3 regions of the Rhizobium sp. UGM030330-04 genome follow, and region 3 is predicted to be linked to each of the others. Evidence: predicted binding sites of a transcription regulator. Region 3 holds the regulator's gene; each other region holds the start of a gene.
The links. Region 3 encodes LexA, which represses DNA repair genes until DNA is damaged. Its sites were predicted from a motif close to TGTTCNNNNTGTGTTCNG; they were not measured.

Region 1: the regulator LexA is predicted to act here: its motif matches at 2,216-2,233, upstream of N434_RS09110 (energy-coupling factor ABC transporter ATP-binding protein).
Region 2: the regulator LexA is predicted to act here: its motif matches at 1,579-1,596, upstream of N434_RS03080 (putative DNA modification/repair radical SAM protein).

What each region holds. Positions count from the first base shown of each region.
Region 1 covers NZ_QKML01000005.1:71,367-75,526, reverse strand. Annotated here, with positions in the region: gene ribB (3,4-dihydroxy-2-butanone-4-phosphate synthase) at 1-740, shown strand, start outside; gene N434_RS09115 (winged helix-turn-helix domain-containing protein) at 983-2,179, opposite strand; gene N434_RS09110 (energy-coupling factor ABC transporter ATP-binding protein) at 2,293-2,973, shown strand; gene N434_RS09105 (CbiQ family ECF transporter T component) at 2,970-3,575, shown strand; gene N434_RS09100 (biotin transporter BioY) at 3,607-4,160, shown strand, end outside.
Region 2 covers NZ_QKML01000002.1:30,920-35,079, forward strand. Annotated here, with positions in the region: gene N434_RS03075 (UdgX family uracil-DNA binding protein) at 1-344, opposite strand, end outside; gene N434_RS03080 (putative DNA modification/repair radical SAM protein) at 341-1,573, opposite strand; gene greA (transcription elongation factor GreA) at 1,795-2,271, shown strand; gene N434_RS03090 (glycosyltransferase family 4 protein) at 2,358-3,413, shown strand; gene N434_RS03095 (Lrp/AsnC family transcriptional regulator) at 3,435-3,902, opposite strand; gene trxB (thioredoxin-disulfide reductase) at 4,154-4,160, shown strand, end outside.
Region 3 covers NZ_QKML01000012.1:80,512-84,671, reverse strand. Annotated here, with positions in the region: gene N434_RS18455 (ComEC/Rec2 family competence protein) at 1-412, shown strand, start outside; gene N434_RS18450 (glutathione S-transferase family protein) at 432-1,109, opposite strand; gene lexA (transcriptional repressor LexA) at 1,531-2,253, opposite strand; gene N434_RS18440 (VOC family protein) at 2,466-3,347, shown strand; gene kdsA (3-deoxy-8-phosphooctulonate synthase) at 3,347-4,160, shown strand, end outside.

The sequences.
Region 1 (4,160 bases), on a different contig from region 3:
CCGACTTCACCCGGCCGGGCCATATCTTCCCGCTGATTTCCCGCGAGGGCGGCGTCTTGATGCGCTCCGGCCATACCGAAGCGGCGGTCGATCTCTGCCGTCTCGCCGGCCTGCCGCCCATCGGCGTCATCAGCGAACTGGTGAATGACGATGGCAGCGTGATGCGCGGCCCGCAGGTGCTGGATTTTGCCGACAAACACGGCATGAAACACGTTTCGGTCGCCGATCTCATCGCCTATCGCCAGCGCAAGGAAACGCTGGTGGAGATGGAATCCTCCTTCACCATCGAAACGCCCTTCGGGCCGGCCAAGGCGCAGACCTATTCCCTGCCCTGGGATCCGATGCAGCACATGGCGGTGATTTTCGGTGACATCCGCGATGGCATTGACATTCCCGTTCGCCTGCACCCCGAAAACGTCGCCGACGACGTTTTCGGCGACCGCCAGCCGGTGCGGCATTATATGCAGAAGATCGCCGAGGAAGGCCGCGGTGTCATCGTCTATCTGCGCGAAGGCTCCGTCGGCGTCGGCCAGGTGGCCGGACGCCGCAAGGCGCGCGACCCGGACGAAGCACATGCCCAGGCCCGTTCGCGCGAAAACGAATGGCTGGAAATCGGTCTCGGCGCGCAGATCCTCAAAGATCTCGGCATCAGCTCCATCAAGCTGCTGACCACCCGCGAACGGCATTATGTCGGGCTTGAAGGCTTCGGCATCCAGATTTCGGCGACGGATATCTGCTGATTTTGGGGGGGGTGCGAGAGCACTTCGGTTGGTGTGCTCTCCGTCCGCTCGGCGTCATCCTCGGCCTTGTGCCGAGGATCCATCCCGCAGTTCCCGACGTGACATGCTTGAGATGCTCCAGACACATGGAGTCATGAGCACTGAAGCCATTGTTTCCGCGGCTTGTGGATCCTCGCCTCAAGGGCGAGGATGACGTCGGGTTTGCCGGCTAGCCACTACATTCGGGTACCACGAAAAGACCTTCATCCGTTCTCCCGCCAGCCCTCCAGATAATTCACGCTCTCCACCCCCGTAAATTTCGCGATCCGCGCCAGTTCGGCGTCGAGCTTCTCCAGCCTACCCGCCGAGGCACGCACGCCCGGTTCCAGCCACAGGCGCCGAACATCCAGCGTACCGCGCTTGCGATCCGCCTTCATGTCGATGCGACCGATCACGCGGTCGCCCTCCAGAAGCGGGAAGACATAATAGCCATATTGCCGTTTCGGCTCCGGCACGAAGACCTCGATGCGGTAATAGAAGCCGAACAGCCGCTCCGTGCGGTTGCGGTCACGCAACAGCGGATCGAAGGGGCTGAGGACGCGGACGCGGGATGAGGGTTCCGGCACGTCGGTCAGGTCGGCGGTGAAACCGGCAAAGGCATAGGACGGGCGGGCAGTGTCGCCGTCACTTGCAAGAAGTGAGACCTCACAGAGTTCATCGCGATGGCTTTTGACCCAGTCCCTCGCCTCCTGCGGAGTGACGAGATCGAAAAAGGCGGCGATTTCGCCGTGGGTGGCGAAACCCAGCCGCTTCAGCGCCTGCCGGCAGGCCCAGTCGACAAATTCCGCATGCTCCACCTCGGTTTCGTGATGCTCGCCGGGAATGACCCGTTCGGCAAGGTCATAGACCTTCTGGAAATTCACCCGGCCGGCAATCGCCAGCTTGCCGGTGTGCCAGAGATATTCGAGCGCGGTCTTGGACGGATGCCAGTTCCACCAGCCGCCGGACTGGTGTCCCTCTTCCTTCAGCTCCCGCGCCAGAACCGGGCCGGTTGCCGCAATGCGCTCCAGCGTTTCACCGAAAGCGGCGTCGAAACCCTCGCCGTGCCATTTGCGCCAGCGCTCCTGAATGATCGGCTCGCGGCGGCGGAAACGATGCTTCCAATAGGGATAAAATTCCGTCGGCACGATGGAAGCGTCATGTGTCCAGTGCTCGAACAGCGCGCGGTCCTTTTCCAAAAGCGTGGTCAGATGATCACGCCTGTAGGTCTGGTTGCGGGAGAAGATGATCTGATGGTGGGCGCGCTCCACCGTGCCGATGCTGTCCACCTGCACAAAACCGATATCGGTTATCAGCTGCAGCAGGTCGCTCTTGGAAAGCGCCTTGCCGGGCGGCGAGGAAAGCCCCTGCCGCGCCAGAAAAATTCGTCTTGCCGCTTCGTTTGAAACCTTGATCACCATGGAGCAGAAGGTATGACGGCTTTTTCAGGATTGCAATGTTCTTTTTTTGTTCCTTGTTTCACTTCTGTTGATGACGGGGTATAGAACCGGAAAACGAGCGCGAGGATGTAAGCTTGGAAATCCGTTTCGACGCCGCCGGTGTCGCTTTCGAGGGCCGGCAGGCCCTGCAGCCGCTGTCTCTGACATTGACGGAACGGCGTATCGGCGTGATCGGCCTCAATGGTTCCGGCAAGACCACCTTTGCGCGGCTGATCAACGGGCTGAACAAGCCGAGCGAGGGCAAGGTTGCGGTGAACGGTCTCGACACCGTGACGGACGCCAAGGCGGTGCTGCAGACGGTCGGTTTCATCTTCCAGAATCCGCAGAACCAGATCATCCTGCCGATCGTGCGCGACGATGTCGCCTTCGGGCTGAAACGGCTCGGTCTCGGCAGGGCGGAAACCGAAGCCCGGGTGAAGGCCGTTCTTGCCCGGCTCGGCATTTCCCATCTTGAGGAGAGACGCGCGCACGAGCTTTCCGGCGGGGAGCTGCAACTTGCGGCGCTGGCCGCGCTTCTGGTTACCGAACCGCACATCCTTATTCTCGACGAACCGACCAACCAGCTTGATCTCAAAAACCGGGCTGTCGTGGAAAAGACCATGGCGGCGCTGTCGCAATCGCTCATCGTCATTACCCATGATCTGCCGCTGCTTGAAGGCTTCGACCGTGTGCTGGTTTTCCACGGCGGCGCGCTGATTGCGGACGCCGCGCCTGAAGAGGCCGTGGCGCAATATCTCGCGGCGGTGGCGCAATGAAATCGCTGCACGTTGAAGGCACGGGCTGGCTCTACCGCGTCTCGCCGCGCCTCAAGCTCCTGACGCTGATGGTCTTCAGCATCGCGCTGTTCCTTACCCGCGATCTGTTGTTGCTGGGATGCGCCGTGGTTCTCGCGGCCGCCATCCTGCGCGAGACGCGGCTATCCTTGCAGGAGATCGGCCTGCGGCTGCGGCCGGTGATGCTGACCATCTTCCTCGTCGCGGCCTTCAGCTATCTTTTGCTCCCGGCCCATGATGCGACAGTCAATCTTTTGCGGCTGACGGCGCTGGCGCTGCTTGCCACCGCCGTCACCATCACCGTCAGCATCTCGCAATTCATGGATGAGATCACGCTTGCCGCCGCCCCTCTCGAAAGGCTGGGGCTGGTCAAGGCTGCCGATATCGGGCTTGCGGTCGGGCTCGTCGTGCGGTTCGTGCCTGAGATCGTCAACCGGTATCATGCGGTGCGTGACGCACACCGGGCGCGCGGTCTGCCCGTGCGGATGGCGACGATCATCGTGCCACTCGTCATTATGACGTTGAAGGATGCCGATGCCATTGCCGACGCCATTGACGCGCGCGGTTTCAGAGGCCAAAGCTGACGGCCAGATAACCATCCGGAGTTTCCGAGCCATGACGACCCGCGACCTTGTACTGATCTCGCTGTTTTCCGCCATCATCATCGCACTTGGGCTTCTGCCGCCGATCACGCTCGGCTTCATTCCCGTGCCGATCACCGCGCAGTCGCTCGGCGTCATGCTGGCCGGCGTCGTGCTGGGTGCGAAGCGCGGCACGCTCGCGGTGCTGCTGACAATCCTGATTGCCGCCATCGGCCTGCCGGTCCTGTCGGGCGGACGCGGCGGCCTTTCGATTTTCACCACGCCGACGACGGGCTTCCTGATCGGCTGGATCGCGGCCGTCTTCGTCACCGGCACGCTCTCGGAAAAACTCGTCAATCGCAGCCAGTCCGCTCTCACACAGGGCATCGGTTTCTTCGTCGCCAGCCTCATCGGCGGCGTGGTCGTGCTTTATGCTTTCGGCATCACCTATCTGGCGCTGGTTGTCGGGCTTGGTTTCGAGAAGGCCTTCATGGGTTCGCTCGCCTTCATTCCCGGCGATGCGCTGAAGGCCGTGCTTGCCGCACTGGCCGGCCGTGCCGTGATGGCGGGTTATCCGCTTCTGCCGCA
Region 2 (4,160 bases), on a different contig from region 3:
CGCGCCTGCGAAACATCCGCATCGGACTTGAACTGCAGCAGGGCGCGATCCTGTCCCAGCCGCCACAACAGCCGGTAAAGCAGCGCGAAACGACCCCGATCACCGTGGCAGATCACAGCCTGCGCCAGTGCCACGAAAGAGGCGGGAACAGAAACCCGGGCAGCATCCGCATCCGCAGCCGCCACCGGCAAGGGCTCGCCGGTACAATCCAGAAGTCCGGCCCCGTCATCGCGCAACCGCCAGTCAATTGCCTCGGGCGGTATGCTGGCGGCAAGCGCCGCGCGCGCGGCATCGCGCCACTCGCCGAAATCACCCCGCCCTTCGAGAACCGGGCCATATGTCACAACAGTGACAATTGTTCGGGCTGCGGCGCAAACATCGCCCGCAGATCCGGCCGTTCGGTCAGCTTGCCGGGTGTCCAGCCCTCCGCCACGATAAAGGCTTTCACCTTCTTGAGGGACACGCCGAAGCGGGCAATATCCTCCAGCCGCAACCGGCGGAAGCGTCGCGACGACAGGATGGAGGCGACCGTCTTCGTACCGAAACCCGGCACGCGCAGCAGCATCTCCCGATCCGCCACGTTGACATCCACCGGGAAACGCTCGCGATGTTTCAGCGCCCAGGCAAGCTTCGGATCGATATCGAGATCGAGCATGCCATCACCGCCAGTCGCGGTTATCTCGCCAATGTCGAAACCGTAAAAACGATAAAGCCAGTCGGCCTGATAAAGCCTGTGCTCACGCATCAGGGGCGGCTTGATCAGCGGCAGGTTCTTTGAGGAATCCGGAATGGGGCTGAAGGCCGAATAATAGACGCGCCGCAAACCGTAACTGCCATAAAGCCGGGCGCTGGTGGAGAGAATGGTGCTGTCATCAGCACCGTCCGCGCCGACGATCATCTGCGTGCTCTGCCCGGCGGGCGCGAAGCGCTTGGTCCGGCGCGTGCGTACCGTCGGCTCCCCCGCCTCCTCGATCTTCAGGCGTATATCGGCCATGGAGCGGCGAATATTGGCGGGCTGCTTTTCCGGCGCGAAACGGCCGATGCCGCTATCGGTGGGCAATTCGATATTGATCGACAGCCGGTCCGCGTAAAGCCCCGCCTCCTCTATGAGTTTCGGCGATGCTTCGGGAATGGATTTCAGGTGGATATAGCCCCGAAAACCATGCGTGACACGCAACTCCCGCGCCACACGCACCATCTCTTCCATCGTGTGATCTGAGGAACGGATGATGCCGGAGGACAAAAACAGTCCCTCGATATAGTTGCGCCGGTAAAATTCCAGCGTCAGCCATACCACCTCCTCGGCGGTGAACCGTGCCCTCTCCACATTGCTGGAGGAGCGGTTGATGCAATAGGCGCAATCGTAAATGCAGAAATTGGTGAGCAGGATTTTCAGGAGCGAAATGCAGCGCCCATCCGGCGCATAGGCGTGGCATATGCCCGAGCCCTCCGTGGAGCCCAGCCCGCCTGACGCCGCGGAGTTGCGTTTCACCGTGCCGCTCGACGCACAGGACGCATCGTATTTCGCCGCGTCAGAGAGAATGGCCAGTCGCTGCCTGATTGACTTCTTCATAATAATGTTCACTATATGTTCTATTGAAAAATGTCAATCATATCGCTTAAGCCTATGAATAGACGCGGGAATATGCCCTCCTCAAATTTGCTGGCATTTCGCTGTCGTCTTCTGATATAGTCGGCTCAGTTATGATTTTGGCATGGTTCCGGAGTTCCTCTCCGGAACCTGTTTCTTTTTGTGTCTGCAAGTAAAGCGACCGGAATGCGAAGGATAAAAAAATGGTAGAAAAAGTACCGATGACTCAGGGTGGATTCGTCAAGCTGCAGGAGGAGCTGCGCTGGCGTCAGCAGGAGGAACGCCCCCGTATCATCGAGGCGATTGCCGAGGCGCGCGCCCATGGCGACCTTTCGGAAAACGCCGAGTACCATGCTGCCAAGGAAGCCCAGAGCCACAATGAAGGCCGCATCACCGAACTCGAAGACCTGACCGCGCGCGCGGAAGTCATCGACCTTTCCAAGATGTCGGGCTCGAAGATCAAGTTCGGCGCCACCGTGAAGCTGGTGGACGAGGACAGCGACGAGGAAAAGACCTATCAGATCGTCGGCGACCAGGAAGCCGATGTGAAGGCTGGCCGCATTTCCATTTCCTCACCCATCGCCCGTGCCCTGATCGGCAAGGAAGTCGGTGACAGCATCGAAGTCAACGCCCCGGGCGGTGCCAAGGGCTACGAAATCCTCGCGGTACAGTGGGGCTGATGAGCCTCGCGCAATGCGCCCCTCGCGGGCGCATTGCTTTTTGACGTATCAAACCGCCAAACCAGCTGCAGAGACGGAAGCCCATCTTGTCCCACGTCAGTCTGAAAGATGTGCAGGTGCTTGCACCGAACTTCAAGCGCAGGCTCTCCGGCGTCACCTCCACCATCGTTCAGCTCATCCCCGTGCAGAACCGGCTGGGACAGAAGGTAGCCGTTATCGGCCCCGGCCTGCCGCCGCATCTGCCACATGTGCGCTTTCGCGATCTGTGGCATCTGTGGCAAAACGGCCCGCTCGGCGGCCCGCGCATCTGGCACGCCCGCCGCAATCTGGAAATGTTGCCGGGCATTTTCATGCGCGATGTGCTGCGCATGAAGGTGAAGCTGCTGTTCACCTCGGCGGCACAGAGGCGACATTCCGCCTATACCCGATTTCTGATTTCGAAGATGGATGCCGTGGTTGCGACCAGCACCCGCTCCGGCTCGTTTCTGGAAGTGCCCCATGGCGTCGTCATGCATGGCGTCGATACCGACCTGTTTCACCCGGCAACCGGCCCGGAAGACACGATCGCGGCCACAGGACTGCCGGGACAATATCTGATCGGCTGCTTCGGGCGGGTGCGCCACCAGAAGGGCACCGATCTCTTCGTGCGCGCCATGATCGAACTTCTGCCCCACCACCCGCAATGGACGGCCGTGGTTTCCGGCCGTGTGACGGCGGAACACAAGGCCTTTGGTGACGCGCTCAAGGCCGATGTCGCCGCCGCCGGCCTTTCCGACCGCATCGTGTTTCAGGGCGAAGTCGATGACATCAAGCCCTGGTACCGGCGGCTGACGCTTTATGTCGCGCCGTCGCGCAATGAGGGTTTCGGTTTGACGCCGCTTGAGGCCATGGCGTCGGAAACCGCCGTCGTCGCCAGCACTGCCGGCGCTTACGAGGAAATGATCGTCAAGGGTGAGACCGGTGCGGTTGTTGAAGCGGGTGACTATGCGTCGCTGAAAGATGCGATAGAGACCTATCTGGCCGACCCGGCTCTGGCGTTGAACCATGCCCGTGCCGGACTTGCGCACGTGCGCACCCTATTCCCGCTGGAAAAAGAGGCGACAAGCCTCGGTGCGGTCTATGACGCGCTACGGCGCGGATAGGGCGCGCAAGGCTGCCGCCGTTCAGATTTCCACCAGACCAACGCGTTTCACCTGACGGATGGTGAGCATGGTGCGCACCGTATCGACATTCTCATCCGCCGTCAGAACCTCGATGACGAAATCCTGAAATTCGGTCAGGTTTTTCGCCACACAATGCAGCAGGAAATCGCTTTCGCCCGAGACCATCCAGGCCTGACGCACCAGTGACCAGCCGGCGGTCGCCGCCGCAAAGGCCTTCAGGTTGCTGTCCGACTGGCGCTTGAGGCCGACCATGCAGAAGGCGACGAGATCAAAACCCAGCTTCGGCGCGTTCAACATGGCGTGATACCCCTCGATCACACCCGCCTCCTCCAGCTTGCGGACGCGCCTGAGGCAGGGCGGAGCGGAAATACCGACCCTTTCGGCCAGTTCCACATTGGTCATGCGCCCGTCGCGCTGCAATTCGCGCAGGATTTTCAGATCGATGGCATCGAGTTCGACGCTGGTCACGGAGAAGTTCCTCGTTAAGCCGTAGAAGTTCCTTGTACTATTCGGCACGGGATTCGCAACAATATGCCGCCAGCGGGTCACAAAATTGCGCGCGCATCCACAACTGCCTTGTTGGTAACGCAAGGCTGCCCTTGAATAAAGGCACTAGACAACCTTAAATACCTGCCAACGAAGGGGTTGTGGCCCGTCCGCCGTCCTGCGGCTGGAAGGCCCCCGACCAAGAGACCCCGCTATTGAGAAGGAATGTTTCCATGTCTG
Region 3 (4,160 bases):
GCAGATGACGGCGGCCCTGAAAGATGCCGAGCCGGGTGTCTTCACCTGCATGAGAGGCATATGGTGCGTGGCGCGGGCGGGCAGCGGCGAATGGATCGTCGTTCTTGAGGACGGCCGGTTTGCCGGAAAAGCCTGCGACATCGCCGATATAGTCGTTGTTTCCCGCAGAACCTCGTTTTCGCAGTGCCGCTCGGGAGCGTTGCTGCTCAACCGTGATATTCTGCGGCGTATCGGTTCGGTGGAAATGAACTTTGCGGGCAGCGAGCAGTCCGCGGTGGTCGGAAGGCTGCGCGCAGCCATCGCAGGGGCGGACAGGCCGTGGAGCGAACACCGCTATTATGACTGGAAGAGCGGCCGTTTCGAGCACGATGTACCCGAAAAGGTCCGGCAGTTGCTGGCGACGTCGCAGTGACCATCGCCAGCACAGGTCCTCAGGCCTTCAGGCGAAGATCGGCAGTCAACTCGCCAATACCGCCGATCTCCTCTTCATGCGCCGTATCGCGCCAGATTTCCTTCAATCCGGCCTCATACCATTCGCGCATGGCGGGCAGGGCGAGCAGCCGGTCGCAATAGGTTTTCGCGCCCGGTGAAAGATCGGCACCGTAGGTCTGGAAACGGAATGCGACAGGGCAAAAGAAAGCGTCCACCGCCGTGAATTTCTGACCGGCAAGGTAGGGGCCGCCGAATTTTGTCAGCCCTTCGCTCCACAGCGTATCGATGCGCTTGATATCGGCCGCAAGCCCGGCATCGCCGCCTTTCGGCTTGACCCGAATGCCGACCGACATCGGATAGAGATTGCGCAGCGAGGAAAAGCCGGCATGCATTTCGCTCGCAGCCGAACGCGACCATGCCCGGGCCTGCTTGTCGCTCGCCCAGATACCCTGATGTCTTTCCGCCAGATATTCGGCGATCGACAGCGATTCCCATATCGTCACTCCCTCGTCGACAAGGCAGGGCACCTTGCCCGTCGGCGAAAAGTTGGAAAAGGCGACGCCTTCGCCGAACGGAACGAGTTTCTCATCGAAGGCGATACCGAGCGTGCGCATCAGGACCCACGGCCGCAGCGACCATGAGGAATAGTTCTTGTTGGCGATATAAAGATCATACATGGCTTGTCTCCCGGATATGACGCGCATTTCTATACCTGTCGGAGCGCTGCGGAATATCGAAAATAATCCATGGCACCCATAAACGCCTTTGATGAGTGGCGGCGGGCTGCTCAACGATCAATGTCAGCATTCAAGTGACGGATGGGCGTCAAGCCCATCACGCAGGCCGGATACCTCGCAGCGTTACCGAAATTCCATGCGGATGACGCACGGAACGCAACAGGCCGGGCTAAAATCGAAGCCGCAATATCATATGAAGACCGCAACCGATGCTCAGCGGTACGGAATGAAACTGCTCCCGGGATGAATGTGTCAGCCCGGTTTCCGCATAGTCAGCCAACGAGCGAAATTGCCGCCATCCTCAATGGATGTCTCTTCACCAGGGCGATGTTCGCCCCGAGAAGATGGCGGCCTGTACGGATCAATGGTAACGGCGGATCAGTCCGACCAGTTTGCCCTGAATTTTCACCCGGTCCGGCCCGAATATGCGGGTCTCATAGGCAGGATTGGCCGCTTCCAGCGCGATGGAGGCGCCCTTGCGGCGGAAGCGCTTCAGCGTCGCTTCCTCGTCATCCACCAGCGCCACGACAATATCGCCGGGGCTGGCGGTATTGCCATTGCGGATGATGACGGTGTCACCATCGAAAATGCCGGCCTCGATCATCGAATCGCCCTTGACCTCGAGAGCGTAATGTTCGCCCGAGCCCAGCATGTCCACCGGTACGGCCACATCATGGGTATTGTTCTGGATGGCGGAAATCGGAACGCCGGCGGCAATACGGCCCATGACCGGCACGGTAACGGCGCCGCCGAGATCGTTGGCGGGCGCCTTGGGGGCAGGGGCCGGTTCCGGCGCTTTTGGCTTGCCGAGACTGCCTTCGATGACGCTCGGTGAAAAGCCGCGCTGCGGCCGCGCACCCGGCGTATAGGCCTCAGGCAACTTGATCACTTCCAGCGCTCGCGCCCTATTCGGTAGCCGGCGAATGAATCCGCGCTCTTCGAGGGCGGTGATCAGCCGGTGGATGCCGGATTTGGAGGCAAGATCGAGTGCGTCCTTCATTTCATCGAAGGAGGGCGGCACGCCGGACTCTTTCATTCGTTCATGAATGAAGAGAAGCAATTCCTGCTGTTTGCGCGTGAGCATGAGGAAAACACCCTTGAGAATCGTAGTGGAGATCGCGAAACAAATACAGAACGAACACTATATGTTCCATATGTGTTCCGCAATCCCCTAAAATTTCGTGAAGCTGCCATCTGTTGTTTTGATGATTTGCCTGAAAGCACGCAATTGTGCTTTTCTGCCGCTGGGACTGTTCCGGTGTCGCCTTGCCGGACCCGACAGCAGGAAGCAGGAAAATGACGAAACCCTATCGCGTCGACCATCTCGTACTGCCCGTCGAGCGTCTCGACGTCGCCGCCAATCGCCTTGCAAACCTTGGGTTTACGGTCGCGCCGGCGGCTCTCCATCCGTTCGGCACACACAATGCCTGTGTTTTTTTCTCCGACGGCACCTATCTGGAGCCGCTCGCAATTGCTGACCCGGCTAAATATAACGCCTCGATTGGCAGAGGAGATGTCTTCACCGGGCGGGATCATGCCTTTCGGAAACACGTCGGAGGGGAGGGTTTTTCCGCTCTCGTCGCTGCAACCGAAGACGCCCTTGGGGATCACGACCGATTCGTGGCCTCCGGCCTGACGGCCGGTAATGTCTTTGAATTTTCGCGTCCGGTCAAAATGCCGGACGGTTCGCAGAGCGAGGCAGCCTTCCGGCTGGCTTTTGCTGCGAGCGGTTCCGCTGAGGATTTCTTCCTGTTCAGCTGCCAGCGGCTGCAGGCCTTGCCGGGCGACCGCTCGGCGCTGGAGCGCCATGCCAATGGTGTGTCCGGTCTCAGCGAGATCGTCTTGTTTGTCGGTGATGATCCGAATGCCGCACGCCTGATAGAGACGGTTTTTGGCTGCGGCGGCAAAATATCACCGGACGGTGATGTGGTTTTCGCAACCGGCAATGCGTGCATAAGATTGACTGAGAAGCCAGTCTTCAATGGATATGCGCTGAATGTTGCCGGGCAGGGTGATGCTGGACTGCGCGGCGCGGGCATCGTCCTTTCCGTCGGCGATCTTGCCGTGACAGCGGCGGCGCTTGCTGCTAATGGCGTGTTCTGCATGGAAACGGGCGGCCGTCTGGTGGTGCCCGCAGCACCCGGCCAGGGCGTTGCCTTCGCCTTCGAGGAAAAATAATGAGCGTTACGAACAATCTCAAAGTCACCGCCGGCGACGGCGCCAGCAAAGTTTCTTTCTCCAACAGCGAGCGCTTTTCGCTGATTGCCGGCCCGTGCCAGATGGAAAGCCGCGAACATGCATTCATGATCGCCGGCGTCCTGAAGGAGCTTTGTGACAAACTTGGAATCGGGCTTGTCTATAAATCCTCCTTCGACAAGGCGAACCGTACCTCGCTTTCCGGCAAGCGCGGCATCGGCCTTGAGAACGCCATGCAGGTCTTCGCCGATCTCAAGAAGGAGTTCGGTTTTCCTGTCCTGACCGACATTCACACCGAAGAGCAATGCGCCATCGTTTCCGAAGTGGTGGATGTGCTGCAGATCCCGGCCTTTCTCAGCCGTCAGACCGATCTTCTCGTTGCCGCCGCGAAAACCGGCCGCGTCATCAATGTCAAGAAGGGTCAGTTTCTGGCCCCCTGGGACATGAAGAATGTTCTGGCCAAGCTGAACGACAGCGGTAATCCGAATGTGCTTCTGTGCGAGCGCGGCGCCTCCTTCGGTTATAATACGCTGGTCTCCGACATGCGCTCGCTGCCGATCATGGCCTCGCTGGGTGCGCCCGTTGTCTTCGACGCCACCCATTCCGTGCAGCAGCCGGGCGGGCAGGGCGGTTCCACCGGTGGCCAGCGCGAATTCGTCGAGACGCTGGCGCGCGCGGCCGTGGCCGTCGGCGTGGCCGGCCTCTTCATCGAGACCCATGAGGACCCGGACAATGCGCCTTCCGACGGTCCCAACATGGTTCACCTGAAGGACATGCCGAAACTGCTCGAAAAGC